2 regions of the Aciduricibacillus chroicocephali genome follow, and region 2 is predicted to be linked to the other one. Evidence: predicted binding sites of a transcription regulator. Region 2 holds the regulator's gene; the other holds the start of a gene.
What was found. Region 2 encodes LexA, which represses DNA repair genes until DNA is damaged. Its sites were predicted from a motif close to CGAACATATGTTCG; they were not measured.
Positions count from the first base shown of each region.

Region 1: a site for LexA is predicted at 8,393-8,406, ahead of QR721_RS13290 (DNA topoisomerase). Genes of this name have one in related genera too.

Region 1 covers NZ_CP129113.1:2,591,247-2,600,904, forward strand. Annotated here, with positions in the region: gene QR721_RS13250 (arginine deiminase family protein) at 1-113, opposite strand, end outside; gene QR721_RS13255 (divergent PAP2 family protein) at 271-744, shown strand; gene yedE (selenium metabolism membrane protein YedE/FdhT) at 867-2,075, shown strand; gene yedF (sulfurtransferase-like selenium metabolism protein YedF) at 2,065-2,304, shown strand; gene QR721_RS13270 (bifunctional diguanylate cyclase/phosphodiesterase) at 2,688-4,874, shown strand; gene yiaA (inner membrane protein YiaA) at 5,076-5,531, shown strand; gene QR721_RS13280 (DUF1294 domain-containing protein) at 5,735-5,959, opposite strand; gene QR721_RS13285 (Ig-like domain-containing protein) at 6,171-8,234, opposite strand; gene QR721_RS13290 (DNA topoisomerase) at 8,431-9,552, shown strand.
Region 2 covers NZ_CP129113.1:1,258,514-1,268,053, forward strand. Annotated here, with positions in the region: gene QR721_RS06550 (hypothetical protein) at 1-240, opposite strand, end outside; gene QR721_RS06555 (hypothetical protein) at 1,136-1,501, shown strand; gene QR721_RS06560 (hypothetical protein) at 1,692-2,240, shown strand; gene QR721_RS06565 (DUF1259 domain-containing protein) at 2,433-2,828, opposite strand; gene QR721_RS06570 (twin-arginine translocase TatA/TatE family subunit) at 3,100-3,282, shown strand; gene QR721_RS06575 (hypothetical protein) at 3,296-3,436, shown strand; gene QR721_RS06580 (excalibur calcium-binding domain-containing protein) at 3,610-3,876, shown strand; gene QR721_RS06585 (YqcI/YcgG family protein) at 4,059-4,775, shown strand; gene QR721_RS06590 (YnfE family protein) at 4,811-5,071, opposite strand; gene lexA (transcriptional repressor LexA) at 5,095-5,718, opposite strand; gene QR721_RS06600 (YneB family resolvase-like protein) at 5,998-6,657, shown strand; gene QR721_RS06605 (DUF896 domain-containing protein) at 6,721-6,954, shown strand; gene tkt (transketolase) at 7,036-9,039, shown strand; gene QR721_RS06615 (YneF family protein) at 9,288-9,512, shown strand.

The DNA.
Region 1 (9,658 bases), 1.3 Mb from region 2:
ACATCTTCAAGTGTCTGGGAATGTGAAATATTAATAATCGGCGGCGCGCAAAGGAACACAATCTCCAGCTCTCCGTGTTCAGACCAGACTTCTGGTTGGATATTGTATGGCATGCAAATCGTCCTTCCTATTGAATATAAGTATTATCCCTTTTTGAAGAGAAGTTATGTAAAAGAGCTGCTTTCAGAAAGGTATTTTCATCTCTATGCATAGAAAAGGGCCAATGAGGTTATCTAAAAGGGTAGACCGCTCATGAATGGAGGTCCAATAATGGACAAGATGAATAGAGGCGTCATAACAGCATTGTCTTCAATTGGTATTGCTCAAGCACTTAAAATTCTATCTCATAAACGGATGACGGGTGAATGGGACATCGGACAGTTGGCAACAACCGGCGGTATGCCGAGCTCACATTCAGCAGGCGTTGCTGCACTTGCAACGTACATCGCAGCAAATAAAGGATCAAGGCATACAGAAACAGCTTTAGCAACCATATTCGGTGTAATTGTCATGTATGATGCACAGGGAATCCGTCGCCATACGGGGGAAATCGCCCAGCTCGTCAACGAATTGGAGGACAAGTTTGCTATCTTATCAGGGGAGTTCCCGAGTCTTGATTATGTAGCTAAGGAAAAGGACTTGAAGGAAATACTGGGACATCAACCACTGGAAGTTCTCGGGGGCGCTCTGCTCGGGTCAGCACTCGGATTCTTATCAGCGAAGTTTGAAAATAGAGGTATGTAGCTAAAAACGCACTAGGTCACACTGACCTAGTGCGTTTTTTTGTTTCTGTTTTTCAGAAAACTAATTGCTCTTGCATGTTACTCGTACTAAACTAAAAGTATATTAAATAAGGGAGCAATCATATGAAAGCAGTCATACACAACATTTTTCAACGTTACTGGAACCCTTATATCGTCTTGCTCGCAGCCGGTGTTTTCAGTGCGATTTACTTTGGTTTGACAACTACTGTTTGGGCAGTGACGGGTGAATTCACTCGGCTTGGTGGACATATCCTACAATTATTCGGTGTTGATATTTCCAAATGGCAGTACTTCAACATGGTTCACATGCAAGGCACAACCTTAACACGTTCCGATGGCTGGATTGTCTGGGGCATGTTCATCGGCGCTCTTGTCATGGTTCTTTTCAGCAACAGCTTCAAAATCCGCCTGCCACAGCAGAAACGTCGCTATATCCAAGGCCTCGTTGGCGGAATTATTGCCGGATTCGGCGCACGTCTTGCACTTGGCTGTAATCTTGCAGCGTTCTTTACTGGCGTACCGCAATTTTCCTTCCATTCATGGATTTTTATTATCGCAACAGGAATCGGCACCTATTTCGGTGCTAAATTGACGAAGTTGCGCTGGTGGAAAGGACGACCAGCTCTTACTAGAGGTGCAGCCAAGCCTTCCGCTGTAAAGCAGCGTGCCATCCAGCCGTATGTCGGCGGAACCATTGCTATACTGTATGCCGGCCTCATCATCTACTTCTTTGCAACCGGGAAAAATATGCTCGGATGGGGTGCGCTTTTCGGCATGATTTTCGGTATTCTTGTAGAACGCGGACAGATTTGCTTTACCTCTGCATTTCGCGATCTTTGGCTCGTCGGACGCAGTCTCATGGCTAAAGCAATCATTGCCGGTATGGCAATCAGCTCAGTTCTTACATTCATCGTCATCATTGCTTACGGTATGCCACCAATTACAAAGATTGCCGCACTCAGCACGCTTGTCGGCGGTATTCTGTTTGGGCTTGGCATTGTTATGGCATCCAGCTGTGAAACTGGGATGATGTATCGACTGATGGAAGGACAGGTTCTCTATCTCGTCGTATTTGCCGGCAACATTATTGGTGCAACCTTCCTCGCTTATGCGTGGGATCACCTCGGCATTTACAACGTGCTTGTAAAAGATGGAGCACCTATTAATCTTCTGGATACGCTTGGAACAGCAGGCGCCCTCGCGGCAACTCTCGCCATGCTTGGTCTTCTGTATGTACTAACCGTATTCTGGGAGAAGCGCTATCATCGTAACTTGGCGTTGAAGAAGGAGGCAAAACGACATGCAAGTTAAAAAGGAAGCAGATTTTTCACTCGATTTGCGCGGGGAATCTTGCCCATACCCGGTCATCTATACATTGGAAGCACTCGAAGGAATGAATGAAGGAGAGCTTCTTCAAGTCATCACTGATTGTCCCGGCTCCTTCCGAAACGTCCCGGAAGAAGTCGTAGCTCACGGTTATAAGTTGGCAAAAGAACCTGTGAAAAACGGACAAGAGTATTTATTTTATATATTTGCCTAATGAAAAGCAGGTGCCTGGAGGCACCTGCTTTTAGTTTTCTCTCTTACTTTTCCACTTCCCGATTTAAGAAGTTTATCCTCGTTCTGCAAACACAGATCATTCACCACATTAAATCAAATTGAAGCCTTTTCGTTTTACTTGAAAGTTTAAGTTTTCTTTCCGATTAAATAAGTGAAGTTTCAATATTCGACACTCTTCAACAAGGCGCATATCCAACTACATTCCAACATTAATTCATTCCCAATCTGCACTAACGCCCTTATTATTATTATGCGAATTTCCTATCTGGTTCTCGTTTCTTATATAGTAGTTAGCCAAAATATGGAATATAATTATGAAGAGACACATAATTGCTCAGCAAATTTCTGAATGGAGTTGTACAAATGAAAAAGCGGCAATTTCTCATTTATATGCTATTAGGTTTTGTGCTAGTAGGCATTTTCTGTTTTGCTTATTACAACTATGTTAGTACGAAAAATTTTGTCCTCGATTCAGTAGAACGCGAAACGAACGAAATATTGGATAATTTCTCAACAGAAGTGAACCGTTTTTCTATGGAACGTGTCGCTGAGATTGAATTGATTGCAGAGCACGTCCCACATTTAATGGAAAAAAATAATGACATCATAAGCTTCCTGTCACAGCAAAATAAAAACATGCCGTTTTTTACGGCCCTTGGGTTTATTACGCCAGAAGGAAAAATACAAGCAGCAGACGGGACAAGCTTCCCCGTTCAACAGAAAGAGTCTTTCAAACTCGCACTCGCTGGAAAAACAGTATTCAGTGACGTATTCACTTTGAAACAGGACCCTTCTCAACGTGTGGCTGCGATTTCCACCCCAATTTTCAACTCAAAAGGGGAAGTCATCGGTGTCCTCTCCGGTGTTGTGAATATGAGCAATCTCATTGGTGAGCTTGTCGAGGATTCCAATCTTGCTGGAACAGTTTATTTGTTGAAAAATGGTGAAGTTCTGTTCACCTCTAACAAGAAGGAGCATTTCACCAAATCAATTCCCGATAGCAAGCAACTACTGAGCACTATGGTAAAAATACAAAAAGGAAGTTGGACGGACCACCAGAATCCTTGGAGGTTCATCACTTATCAGCATGCAATGAACAATTGGGTTGTCCTTGTAGATTCCGAGACAAATCCTGCAACAGACGAAATCAGTGAAACACTGAAGTTCAGCATATGGTTAGTAGCCGGTACAGTCATCGCCATTGCACTCATTTCAATCTATCTCATTCGGCTTCGGCGAAAAGAACATATGCAGACAAAACTTGATCTGTTGACCGGTTTAGGTAATCGTGTATTACTGGAGTCAAACCTTTCTTCAAAACTAGCTCACTCTCCCGAAAGAAGAATCACATTGTTCTTTATTAAACTTAATCGCTTTACAGATTTGACAGAGCGACTTGGTTACCAAATGAGTGATAGGATTTTGTATGCGGTCGGCAAAAGATTGATGAGCCAGGATGGAAGAATAAACGTTTATCGTGTTGGCAATGAGGATTTCGTCCTGACATCCTACCAATCCACCATTCAAGAACAGCAGCGTTATGCAGACGAGTTGCTCAGAAGTCTTGAACAGCCTCTTCAGGTAGATAAAAATGGACCTATCTGGATTACAGTAAGTATCGGTATCAGATCCATGTCAGAGTATGACTGTGTGAATCTCGTTATGCAAGATGCCATGTTCGCCTGCCATGAGGCAATCAAAAAAGGCGGCAATCAGATTGTCCGTTTTACGGAACAGCTCGCAAAAGACAGTGAGCATCAGAGGCTAATAGCAAATAACCTTGCTGACGCACTAAAAAACAATGAGTTTTATCTCCTTTATCAACCGATTTACAGCATTAAAGAAGATCGGATCGTCAGTTTTGAAACACTGATGCGCTGGAAATCTCCTGTACTCGGAGAAGTTGGTCCTTTTCATTTCATCCCGTTACTGGAGAAAAGCGAAGCCATCATAGATGTCGGACGCTGGCTTATCAGAGAAGTCGCAGAGCAAGTGTTACGATGGGAGAAAGAAGGATATGACAATTTTGCAGTGACATTGAATGTTTCCATCAAGCAATTGCAATATGAAGGTTTCCTTTCAGATGTACATGCAATCTTGGGGGAAACAGGCGTTCGTCCGGAGCGGCTCATTTTTGAGGTAACAGAGTCAATTGTTGCCCAAAACGTAAAAGCTGCTGCCCAAATTCTACAAAGCTTGAATGAGATTGGCATCAAGACCGCAATCGACGACTTTGGAACCGGATATTCCTCTTTATCAATGCTCAAGTCATTACCGTTCCAATACATGAAAGTTGATCGTACCTTCATTATTGAAGTGCTAAACGACAATGGAGAATCAGAGGCAATCTTGCTTGGACTTATAGAAATTGCGAACAGTCTCGGTCTTACAACAATTATGGAAGGTGTAGAAACGCCGGAACAACTGAAAATATTGAAACAGATAGGCGCCAAGCGCATCCAGGGCTATCTCTTCAGTAAACCGATTCCACCCGAGGAAGCGATCAAGTTCCTCAAGAAAAGGAACTTGCTTCAGTCCATTATTAACTAAAAAACTTTAGATTCTCAGATAGCAAGAACGTATTCGACGTTTATGCTATTGCTTAAAAACCCGAAATTATTCTGAGGCAACTGTCATATAAATATGGGACAGTAGAAAGATTAGCTGCTGGACTTCAAGATAATGTTGCCGCTATTCACACAATTGGTTATGATTAACGAAAAGGAGGGATGTTCTTTGAGTCAAGAGAATGTGGATTTCCTCGACAACGTTAAACACGAGGGAGAAAATCAGAAGGCAAAGAGAAGAGAAGGCGAGCCTACTGCTGCTTTTAAAGGAGCTGCCTGGGTAGCCTTGCTGATCGGAACAGTCGCTTATCTTATAGGATTATTCAATGCAGGAATGGAACTGAACGAAAAAGGCTATTACCTTGCCGTTTTGATTTTTGGACTTTATTCATCTGTTTCTTTGCAAAAGGCTGTACGCGATAAAGAAGAAGGAATCCCTGTTACGAACATTTATTACGGAATTAGCTGGTTTGCCCTTGTTGCAGCTATCTTGCTAATGGCAATCGGCCTTTACAATGCCGGCAGTATCATTCTCAGTGAAAAAGGATTTTACGGCATGGCTTTTGTTCTAAGTATCTTCGCATCCATTACGGTACAGAAAAACATTCGGGATACACAGAAAGCTAGAGAAAGAAAATAAAGATGCATCCCCCGCTTCGACTGTAGTCGGAGCGGGGGTGTTTTTGCCTTGGCCAACCCGTAAGATGTTGAATTAAACATAAAGATGTTAGAATCCTCACGTGAAGTTAACGAAAAAAATAAAATTAAACACAATCCCACTTGAAATCTATTGAATTCCGGTAATTAACAAACAAGCTCAGTAAGAACCTGCTTACAAATAAACTAAAAATTGGACTGGTCAGAAACCACCAGATAAATAATGAGCGCCACTTCCACAAAAGCAAGAAAAGGGAACCCCAACTTGAATGAAATGTGCTTTGTCTTATGTCGGAATCGGTTCATGCCCAAAGTTGTACCTACTGCTCCTCCGATAAGCGCCACAATCCATAGATTCTTTTCCGGGATTCTATATTTATGGTTTATTGCACGTTGCTTATCTAAGTACATAATGAAGTATCCGAATAGATTAATGATTAAGAGGTATAGAAAAACAATAAGAAAACCTATTCCAATCCTCTCCCTTCTTAGTTCTGTTAGTATGACAGTTTGGAAGGCCCATTACTAGAACTAACTCTCTGCAACTTATCAATTCGAATCCACTTCAAATAGAAAGGCAGATCTCCCTCAAAGGAAGATCTGCTCTCTCCATCAAAGCAAATTACTTTTTAGTAAACCGTACAGTATCCATGCCTGCGATGGCGATTTTATCACCTGTTTTCAGCGTAGTTGTGATACTGCTGACACCAAATCCATCTGAGTTGTTACCTAGAATTTCATTGATAATCAGATAATCGCCTCTGGAAACAAACAGATTCCCTGAATCATCTGTTGTGCTAACACGGTAGCGTCCAGGCGAGATGTCCTTGCCGACTGTCCAGTACCCTGAATGCAGCGTGTTCGATTTCTTATGGGCTACCTTCTGGAATTGAACACTCTCCAAATCTAAAATTTCAATTATGTCACCATTCTTAATATCAGTTGTTACAACAGAAACACCAAAATCTTGTTCCCCATCTGTAAGAACTTCATTTACATCACGGTCATATGATTTCGTCGTAATGAACAAGTTCCCCATCTCATCATTTGTTGTAATGCGGTAGCGTCCTGCAGGAATATCTCTGCCTACTTTCCACTTACCAGTCGTAAGGCTTTTAATATAAGGTACAGTAATAGTTGCTGATACAGACTTTCCATTAGACGTAGTCGCAGTTATCTTGGCAGTACCTGCTCCTTTTGCAGTTACGACACCTTTACTGCTTACTGTTGCCACTTTTGTATTAGAGGACTTCCACTTGACCGTTTTGTTTGTCGTATTGCTTGGGCCAATCGTTGCCTTTAATGTGAGTGTCTTGCCCTTTTTCAGAGTAGCTGATGTCTTATTTAGCTTTATCGTTTTCGCTACAATTGGGGATGTGACTGTTACCTTAACAGATGCAGACTTTGCCCCTTTAGCTGAAGCAGTAATTGTTACTTTCCCTTTCGCTTTCGCAACTACCTTCCCTTTGCTGTCAACAGTGGCAAGCTTCGTATTAGATGATTTCCACTTAACCGCTTTATCTGTACTGTCCTTTGGAAGAACTGTTGCAGATAGTTTTGCTGTTTTACCCGTCATTAGAGACAGGCTTGTTTTATTCACTTTTACCGTCTTTGGTGAAACCTTTACAGTTAATTCTTTATAAACCTTCGGATTATCCTTAGTAGTTGCGGTAATTATTGCAGAACCTTTTGCAATGCCTTTAATATTTCCTTTGGCATCTACTGTTGCTATCTTGCGGTCTGAACTTTCCCAAAGAACTGTTTTGTTGCCTGCATTTGTAGGGCCAACAACAGGAGTAACCCTCACAGTCTGATTAATAGCGATATCCAGTGCCGTTTTACTTAGTTTCAAGCTTGTCGGCAAAATATTTGTTACAGTTACAGTCGCACTTTCCTTAACCGTTGACTCACCTTTAGAAATGACGGTAATAACCGACTTACCAGGCTTAATAGCTGTTATCTTGCCATTCGCATCTACTGTTGCTACTTCCTGATTACTGCTATGCCAGCTGACATCTCTATTAACGGCTGTTGCTGGGAAAACAGTTGCTGTCAATTTGGCCGTCTTTCCTTTTTCAATAGATAGAGTTGTCCGGCTAAGTTGGATTCTATCCGGGACAAGTTCCTTTTGTATAATACTTAGACTGCCTCCCGAAATGTACAGGAAACTGCCTTCAGTAAATGTATAATCACGCAGTCCATTCTCCTTGTCTATTGAAAAGGAATCACTCTCAGCGAAATTGCTATCCAGAATTGTAATATGGGCTGATCCGTCCGCATGACGAAGAACAAAAGTCCCCTCTGCCAAGTCTTTACCAATCTCATAGAATCCTTGAGATACGTTGGCTGAATCAATTTCTCCAGCTGAAACTTTTACATTAGATGCTCCTGCATCAAGCGCAACTTGAACTGTGTCCCCAGTTCTAAGTCCCGCTGTAAACTTATTGGGAGCAGCCTGTCCGGAACTATCGATTGCCTCGCCAGCAAGATCTGCTCCATCTCTCTTAACATATATTTTTGCTATCCCATTCTCGATTTTAAACGTATTAAGCCCTGCCGGAATCTCATTTCCCGCCGTATACGTACCTTCAGCAAGCGAATCTAAACTCTCTGCTTGCACCGGGCTTACAAATATTGCAGCTAGTAAAACTATAAACGTAATGACTGCCCATTTGGCCTTCCTCATATCCATCCCTGCTTTCTCGTATTTAATCCCTAAATAGACCAAATTCATATTACCATAATAATGGATTATAGAATGACACTCTCTCGCCTGGTAATTTTTACATCAACCCATTCAGATACAATTTGGCACTTTAAACAATCTATGAGATAATAAACATAAGAACAAACGTACGATTAATGACAATAGAGGTGTTATCATGAAACCCGTCATCCTAGCCGAGAAGCCGAGCCAAGCAAAGGCTTACGCGGATGCATTCACTGCTCGCAAATATGAAGGCTATATGGATATCTCACCTTGTCCGACATTTCCGGAAGGGGCTTATTTGACATGGGGAGTCGGCCATCTCGTTGAATTGAAAGAACCACATACATACAATCCTGCCTGGAAGCGTTGGACACTCGGGAGCTTGCCGATTTTGCCGGATCGGTATGAATTTCAAGTAGCGAAGGGGAAGTTCAAGCAATTCTCCGTTGTCAAAAAGCTCATTCGCAATACCGATACTGTTATCAATGCTTGTGACGTTGACCGGGAAGGTTCGAACATTTTCTATAGTATCTACGATCAGACAGGCGCTCGCGGCCAAACGATTAAACGTCTATGGATCAATTCACTGGAAGTAGATGAAGTACGTAAAGGGTTCGAGAACTTACGTAATAATGCTAAAGATCTGCAGCTCTATGAGGAGGCGAAGTCCCGACAGATTAGCGATTGGCTTGTAGGCATGAATGGCTCGCGACTATATACGCTCCTTCTGAAAGCAAAAGGGCTCCAGCACGTATTTCCAATTGGACGTGTACAATCGCCGACCGTCTTCTTAATTTACCAGCGACAAAGAGAGATTGAGACATTTGTTTCGGAGCCTTTTTTCGAAGTGGAGGCCCAATTTAAAGCTGCTCAGGGTGTATACAAGGGCAAGGCAAAAATAAAGGAACCAAAGCGTGAACTGGTTGTGGAGTTGCTGAACAAGCACGAGATCCAACCAGATTCTCCAGGGACAATTATAGAAGTCACTCATAAAGACAAGCGGATGCCACCGCCTCAGCTGCACTCCCTTTCAACACTGCAGGCAACGGCCAACCGCAGATGGAAGGCAAGTCCTGCAACAGTCCTGAAGACGATGCAGTCACTCTACGAGAAGAAGCTCGTATCCTATCCGCGTACAGACACGCGGCATATTACACAAGCTGAATTTGGTTATCTAGCTACTTCAGTCAAGGCTCTTCAAGACCTGATTGGCTGTCAATTTGAGGTTGCATCACGGACGCCGAAGAGGCGTTTTGTCGACAGCTCCAAGGTTCAAGAGTTATCTAGTTTATAATAACAGTATGTATTTAAAGTATCTCAAGAAAGTAGATGCTTATTTTAATATCTTAAAATAAAAAATATCTAGATAAGAAATTTATAGACGTTATAGTTTTTAAAGT
Region 2 (9,540 bases):
CACTAAATAAGCAAGGTGACTCTTTGTATAAATTTCTTTTTTCTCATGGTCCTCAGATTTTATCAGGAAACCATACGCAATACCAACAGTCGATTCATGTTCAATCAGAAGCTTTAATTTCCTCATTCGTTCCGTAACTGACTGATATTCCAACAGCATGTCCGGGGTGCTATCTACCTGAAGGGCGATATCCAGGCATAAGTATCTTTGTGCAAGCTCTCGCTCTTTTATCGTAATCATCCGATTCACTCCTTTACTACTATTATATAGAATAAACTAATTTTATGCCGGATGATTAAGTGAATATTGTTGGTATGTAGCGTTTAACGACTACACCCCCAAAACACCCCCAAATTAGAACCACGATAGAAAGGTATGAAAATATAAAAAACGAAAAGCCTCGTAATGACGGGGCTTTGACTAACTATATAAAAAGGCTAAATACATAGCATAGATTACAACTATACATCCATGGGAGCGCGGGCAGTACATAAGCATATACTAAGACTTTAAGGGGCTTAAATTATTGATTGGGGTACAGGCCTGTGCCCCAATTTTTATTTAGCATGTAGATATCGAATTACTTCTAGTCCATCTATATAAGAATAGACTTTCAGAACGATTTAATATGCACTAAATAATTTTGAAGTTGCTGAATTGAGAAACCAGTGGACCGATACAACGACTTCTTGGGATATAAAGACAATAACTGTAATTGAGTTAAAGTCATGACACTAGCATGGATCACTTCGCCTGGATGATATTAAAATTTGCGCAGATCGTTGTGTCCAAGCTCGCTGATCTAAAGGCAAGGATACATTAAGAAAAATACGGATGTTTGGAGCGGTGTGCGTGGGTAGGGATTTGGACTATTGTAGATGGATGGCAACCCTAAATTCTAATAAAAAATAGAGGGAGAATTGGTCACATGGGTTTAGATTTAATGAAATTGTTCGATGGTTATGTAAGGAATTATCAATCTCTAAATTTAACTATCATCACGGTAGGCATTCGTTCACAATGACTGAGATAGAATAAATTTTCTAGGCTGGGATCCATGTTGGGGTACTATCCTTTTACAGAGGATACTTGTAACGGTAAAAACAGACCTATGGATCTTACATGGTGGGATGACATGGATGGGGATGGTTGGAACACACTTGTTTTACATCTAGAAAGGGAAAATTTATTCCGCAAAGATTATGAAACTCTTGAGAAACTCTTTGTCGAACGTGAAGCTATCATTCCGGAACATGTTATAGGGATTATGAATGTTAAAAGTATTGAAAGAATGCAAGAACTTATATATTTAGCGCAGCAAATGTGTAAAATCGAAAATGTCTTATTGGTGTTTAGAACACCTTCTAGCGGTAAATATAATGGTCTCTGTGACGAAGTGTATGCTTATTTATTAAATAATAAAAATGTAATTGATACAAAAGTTGCTTATATTTCAGAAATTTCCGGACTCCTCTATATGTTTTACGAAGACGAACGATAAAATGATTTATAAACAAGTATATTTTTAAAGAGATATAATAAAATTAAATTATACTCTATATATTTACTTGTAGACCATCCAAAGAAACTGTTACATATGAATGAGTCTTTTTGTTTTAAGATTGGAATTAGGAAATAACGTTTATTACTGTATTGAATAATAGAGAGTCTCTAAAAATGTGGAGGTACATATGTACAAATGGTTTGGATGCCTGATGTTAAGTTGTTTATTCTTCCTTAGCGGATGCATGAGTTCTACGGCTTATAAAGATAAAGATGTTGCTGCAGTTGTTAGGGGAGAAAAAATTACGGTTGGCTATTTGCGTTTTTTGTATCCTGATGATGCATTAACGGATATGGTTGAAGGAGCTGTTAAAGCCAAGTTGGCTGAACAGGAAGTGAAAAAGATGAATATAGATATTTCCAAACAAGTTATAGATATAAAGGAATCCCATGGTACGTATCCTCCAGATGAGTTGAAAAGTGCAGAAGCACAATCCATTCGGACATTTGCAGATCCACAGGCAGCTAAGCTTGGGATTGAACCACAAGAATATTATAAAAAATATACAGAGACATCTGCGAAAATGGTTGCTTATATTAATACCTATACTTCAGAAATATTGGGTGAACTTAAGGATGATGAGTTCGGTATAGAAGAATATGATCATCATGCAAATGAGTTGTTGGACGATTTAGTGGAACAAAATAAAGAAGCAATTGAGATTCGAATTAAATAAATAGGTTTCATATAAGAGAAGTATTACAAAAAATGGAGAGAGAATGACATTATACCTCACCTTTTCCCTATAAATAAAAACAGATCAATGACTTACCGTCATGATCTGTTTTTTATTTTGATCAGAAATCGCTTTAAAGTGAGTTAAAAGCACACTGTGCAAAACAGCTCATGAACAGGGAGCTATTTAAATCTAAAATAATCCTGCATCTTCAGCAGCTTCAATACTATTCCTTGCAAAATCAAATGGATTCCCTACGTTTTCCCAATGCACATACATCAATCTCGGGTTATCAAATAACCAATGGTTGTGGAGTGCTGTAACAATAATCCCTCTCTCTCGGAGTTCAGAAAGAAAAGGATTAATCTCCCTTTGGAGAATAACGGTTTCTCCTAAGTTCAAGGTCTCACCGCATTGACTACTTTCAAATGATAGAGCAAATGGTAGAGCTAAAGGGGATTTTGTTGTTCTGTTTAAAATCTTCGCATCAATCTCTCGTAGTCTTGAAACCGCACATACACCATCAGTGGAAGATAAAATCAATCCTCCAATTATTTCAGCTAATCTTGCGCAATAACATGAATTCATTGTTTCACCTCCTTACACACTTATAAGATATGTAAGGCGTAAATGCTTGTTTAGGTGATAAAGCCAAATTTAAAAGAAATGATTTAATAGTTTATATAAATAGTGAAAAATCCATTGAGAAAATGCGGATTTACAATAGAGAAAGCTTTAAACTAATTTCTTCTATTTTAAATGCCTTTGTAAAATTTATGTAAAAGCCATATTAAACTCGAGTAATTTAATCGGCTTTGATGTATAATCTGAAAAAAATATATTGAGGGTGGGAAGAAGAATGTTTAGCAACATCGGGATGCCTGGAATGATCCTTATTCTCATTACAGGATTGATTGTTTTCGGACCGAGCAAACTACCCGAGATTGGGAAGGCACTTGGAGCTTCATTACACGAATTCAAGAAATCCGCCAACGAAATTATAAATGAAAATGATAATACTAATAAAAATGAACAGGCCTAGAAAAGGTGATTAGATGCAAATTGATAAAAGTAATTCAAGTGATCATAATAATGGCTTTGATAAATGGGATGGTATAATTGCCAGTGCTTTGGTAATTTCATTGGTTATCGGATTGATAGCTGTAGTAATTGCAATTTATGGAATGGCAGGGTGAAAGAGGAAAATCAGCAGAATGTTTTGTTGAATATACTCATAGATACAATAACAGTACATAAGTAAGAAGCAGACCAGCGAAATTTACGGTCTGCTTCTTTGTGAAAAAAAATTGTTGAATTTTGCCAGTTTTTGTATTAATATAAAATCAAATTTTGAGGGGGAAAATTACCTATGTTTAAAAAGATTTGTATGGCTGTCGTATCGTTAGGATTGCTTCTAAGTCTATCGTTTATATCAACAGATGTAGCAACAGCAAAAGCGAAATACTATCAGAATTGTACAGAGTTGAACAAAGATTATGCTGGCGGTGTCGCTAAGTCTTCTACAACTAAAAATAAAGGTGGAAAAACAAGATACAAACCATATGCTTCAAAATCTCTATATGAAACTAATAAAAACAAAGATCGTGATAAAGATGGAATTGCTTGTGAAAGATAATTCCTGTATTGAAAAGCGCATTTTTCTTATGAAAATGCGCTTTTTTATTTTATATAAATGATATTAATGCTCTATGCCATCCTGGGTGATCGTAACAATTTTTAAACGTCTACATAATTTGTGATGAGCGACTTTTAAAGATAATTGTGAGCGATTTAGAGGAGGCATATTAAATTGTGAAGATGGTGGATAGGAAATTCCTGTTAAACCATGAAGAGAAGTTGCCAGGCTGGGTTGTGGAGCAATATGAAGCTTGGAGAGAGATTGTGGAAAACAAGCAGTTTCCGTGTTATTTTGGCACACAGGCTGAAAAGCATGGGCATCTGCGCTATTGTTACGCAGAAAAAGAAGATTTGTCCTCTCTGCCGAAAGTCTTATCAGAATTTCTTATATTATCTAAGTCAAGTGAGAAGCGACATGCCTTGGTACTGTTTATCAAGCCATTGGAAAAGGAAATGTCTTTTGAATTTTATAAAAGGGTATTCTGGAGTATTTTAAATAACTTGCATGCAAGTGACCAAATGGAGTGGCCACATCAGTTCCCAAGAGATCCAGAAGATCCGGATTGGGAATTTGTATACAATGGAGAGCAAATCTTCGTGTCTGGTAATATGCCTGCCTATAAAAACAGAATAACAAGAAACATCGGTAAATGTCAGATAATGATATTTCAGCCGAGAAGAATTTTTAAAGGGATTGAATCACATACAAAAGCTGGTAAAAAAGCGAGCGAGTTTATTCGTAAACGTGCTGCCGCAATAGAAGATATGCCTCCACATCCTGATTTAGGTCAAATTGGAACAGATAAATTGGAATGGAGGCAATATATCATATCAGATGATAATGAAAAAGAAATAGGAAAGTGTCCTTTTCATCCAATTAAAACAGAGAGCAAATAATGTAAAACCCCTTCAAGCCAAAGAGCTCGAGGGGGCTAGTTTTTACATATTCGATTATAGAATGTTACTAAATCATCAAAAGGGTATTCTCCGAGGGCACAGTCGATAGCTAGTTTGATAAAACTTTCAAAGTCCTCGTCCTTATCAATCTCCTTCAGCAACTGTTTCTCAAAAGCCATGACCGTTTTACGTTGGGCAAGCATGGCTTCTTTTCTCTCATCACTTGGCGGGTCCATCGAGCGTATAACATTGTTGCGAATTGCCATGACATAATCCCAAATTTGGTCTCTTTCCACACGCAGCCTCCTTCAAAAACGAATCAGGAAATTGTTCGATATAGGCCGATTACTTTGCCTAGAATTGTAACATTGTTATAGATGAGCGGTTCCATTGTAGCATTCTCCGGCTGCAAACGAATATGCTCTTTTTCTTTGAAGAAGCGCTTTACTGTTGCTTCGTTCTCTTCAGTCATTGCTACAACGATGTCCCCATTATCGGCTGTATGTTGTTGTTTAACAATAACCATATCTCCGTCTAATATTCCGGCTTCAATCATGCTTTCTCCTTGAATGACAAGCACAAAAAGATGATCATCAGGCCCTGCCGTATTCTTTGGAAGAGGAATGAATTCATCTATATTTTCCACAGCCGTAATAGGTATACCAGCTGTTACCTTTCCAATAACAGGAGCATAACGCACTTCTTCTTTCGGTATGCCTGCTGTATCCGATATATCGAGAATCTCTATAGCACGTGGCTTTGTAGGATCACGGCGTATAAACCCCTTGCTCTCGATTCGAGACAGATGACCATGGACAGTTGAACTTGAAGCGAGGCCAACCGCCTGGGCAATTTCCCTTACAGAAGGCGGATAACCTTTCGTCCGTACTTCATCTTTTATGTAATCAAAAATCATTTGCTGTCGTTTAGAAAGCTTTGTCATGTCGCTATCACCTCTTGAATAAGTCTTGTTAGTAACAGTCTATCATTTACACATAACAAAAGCAAACATTCGTTCTAAAAAGACCTTGACAAGACCGTACGTTCTGTTTATTATCGGGTTAGACACAAAGGAACATTCGTTCTAAAAATGGAGGAGATGTTACTCATGTTCAGCAAAATTGACAAGACAGATGCATTCTATCTCGCAACTTTTGGATTTTCTCTTATTCTGCTATACTTGTTCTTAATTATTAGCTGATTCGGTATGAAGGAGAGCATCATGAGAGCAATCATATATTGCAGGGTTAGCACAACGAAAGATACACAGGAAACATCTCTATTAAGACAAAAAGAAGAACTGAAAGTACTTGCTGACAGGCATGGAATGTCTATTGTCTCATTAATTGAAGAGCAGGAAAGTGGCTATGAAATTGAGCGGGAAGGCCTCTTTACGATGCTTGATGCATTTTCAGCAGGGGAGGCAGACTGCCTATTAATACAGGATGAAACTAGGCTTGGACGGGGAAATGCAAAGATTGCTCTGTTTCATCAGTTGAATAAAATGAAAATTCCTGTCTATACTGCAGTTCATGATGGTGAACTGGAATTATCTGAATCAGACTCTATGGTCCTTCAAATCGTTGGGATTGTGGAGGAATATCAACGCAAAATTCACAATATGAAAATTAGACGAGGAATGCGTAAAGCAGTTGAAAACGGTTATGATCCAAGTCGTAATTTAAAAAACCGGGATTTATCCCCTGGTAGGGAGCGAATTGATTTTCCTGTTGAGGAAGTTGCCCGGATGCGTGCAACTAAGATGACATTTGAGGAAATAGCCTCTGTTCTGAATGGCCTGGGGTACAACGTTTCCAAAGCAACAGTGCATAGACGATATCAGGAGTATAAAAGAATTGAAACCGGCCACTTGAAAGAGTAAAATATAACTATAGGCAATAGTAGGCCTATGCTTTCTTATTTTTCTGCAAGGAGGCGGTAAAATTTGATTACAAAACAAAAACTCGCTCGTATAAATGAGCTTTCAAAGAAGGCAAAATCAACTGGTCTAACAGAAGAGGAAAAAGCCGAACAGAAACAACTTCGTCAAGAATATTTAAAAAACGTACGTGAGTCGTTTACGAATCAGCTGAGTACGATGACAGTTATCGATCCAGCGGGCAATGACGTCACTCCTGCAAAGGTTAAAGAATTACAGGAACGCCGAAAAAAACATTAATCGATTAAGAATGCCTGTCGCTCTTGTGAACAGGCATTTTTCATTATAGAATAGGATTATAAGAAAACAGGAGGCAAACACATGTCAGCAACTATTGAGCAATTATCGATTAATACGATTCGCACACTTTCTATTGATGCGATTGAGAAGGCAAATTCAGGCCATCCAGGTCTGCCAATGGGTGCAGCACCGATGGCCTATACACTTTGGACTGACTTCATGAACCACAACCCAAAAAACTCTAAGTGGTTCGATCGTGACCGTTTTATCCTATCAGCGGGTCATGGTTCAATGCTGCTATATTCACTCCTGCATTTGTCCGGATACGGTGTATCTCTTGATGATTTGAAAAACTTCCGTCAGTGGGATTCCAAAACACCTGGGCATCCGGAAGTTCATCATACTGATGGTGTTGAAGCAACTACCGGGCCACTTGGCCAGGGAATTGCTATGGCAGTTGGTATGGCGATGGCTGAAGCGCATCTTGGTGCAAAATATAATAAAGAGAATTTCAATATTGTGGACCACTATACATATGCATTAGTAAGTGACGGAGATCTCATGGAAGGAATCTCTCATGAGACTGCTTCCCTTGCAGGACATCTTGGCCTCGGCAAACTTATCGCATTGTATGACTCAAACGACATTTCACTGGATGGAGACCTTAATCGTTCATTCTCTGATGAAACTGAAGATCGTTTTAAGGCTTATGGATGGCAAGTTATCCGGGTTGAAGACGGGAATGATATCGATGCGATCCGTTCTGCGATTAAAGAAGCAAAAGCAAATACGACACAACCAACTTTGATTGAAATCAAAACGATTATCGGCTATGGTTCGCCTAATAAATCTGCTTCTGCTACAAGTCATGGTGCTCCATTAGGAACTGATGAAGTACTTCTAACAAAAGAATACTACAAATGGTCGCATGGAGAATTTGAAGTGCCGCAAGAGGTTTATGACGATTTTGCAAACAAAATCGCAACACCTGGTGCTAAAGCTGATAATGAGTGGAATGAACTATTTGCTACTTATAAGGAGGCCTTCCCAGAGCTAGCCGAGGAGTTTGAACAGGCTATTAAAGGTGAATTGCCTGAAGGCTACGAAAAGAATATCCCTGTGTATGAAGCAGGAAAAGACAAGCTAGCAACACGGGCTTCTTCAGGTGAAGTTCTAAATGTAATCGCTGAAGCCGTACCTTCATTCTTTGGAGGAAGCGCGGACCTTGCAGGTTCAAATAAAACAACAATTAATAGTGCTTCTGACTTCTCAAGAATTAACTATGCTGGCCGTAATATTTGGTTTGGTGTTCGTGAATTTGCCATGGCTGCTGCACTTAACGGAATGGCTCTTCATGGCGGCTTAAAAGTATTTGCTGGAACATTCTTCGTATTCAGTGATTATCTTCGTCCGGCAGTTCGATTGTCCGCACTTATGAAAATGCCTGTAACATATGTATTTACACATGATTCCATTGCAGTTGGAGAAGATGGACCGACACATGAGCCAATTGAACATCTTGCAGCTTTCCGTGCAATGCCTGGACTTTCGGTTATACGACCAGCAGATGGCAATGAAACAGCTGCAGCTTGGCGTCTTGCTGTTGAGTCGAAGGACAAACCGACTGCTCTTGTTCTTACACGTCAAGGATTACCTACGTTGGAAAACACGAAGGAACATGCTTATGAAGGCGTGAAGAAAGGTGCTTATATTATTAGTGAAAGCACGAAGGAGCAGCCGGATGCAATTCTTATTGCTACTGGTTCAGAAGTTCAGCTGGCAATCAGTGCCCAGAATGCGCTTCGTGAAAAAGACGTTGATGTCCGCGTTGTAAGTATGCCTTCTTGGGATCGCTTTAACGAACAAAGTGAAGAGTACAAAAACACTGTTTTGCCGAAACAGGTGACAAAGCGTGTTGCTATCGAAATGGCATCTACATTTGGATGGGCTCGTTATACAGGAAGTGAAGGTGCAATTATCGGCATTGATACTTTCGGCGCTTCAGCTAACGGCAATAAATTGATAGAGGAATTTGGCTTCACAGTGGAAAATGTAGTAAAGCATGTAGAAGACTTGCTTAAATAATGGCAGTCAAAAAGGATGGCGCCTGAAGGCCCATCCTCTTCTTTTCCTAACTAAATCTTTTGACTGGTGAAAAGAACTAATACTTTACATTCAACTGTAAAACAGATAGAATTTCGTTGTGCAAAAAAAACGCCATTGCAATCATAATGGATTTCAACTGAGCGCATTTTTCAATTTGGATTTTGCGCAGACGAATCGAATGACGGCTCCGCTTAAACGCTTCGTGAGCTATTGAAGGAGGAAATGTTTTGGCAACATTCTGGATAGTAATCATTGCGATTGTTGCATTGCTATTGGGTACTGTACTTGGTTTTTTCCTGGCGAGAAAATACATGCTTACCTATTTGAAAAAGAACCCGCCAATCAATGAACAAATGCTTCGTACGATGATGATGCAAATGGGTCAGAAACCGTCTCAGAAGAAAATCAATCAGATGATGCGGTCGATGAACAATCAGTTCGACAAGAAGTAAGGATTTGAACTGCGTTTTGGACAAGCAA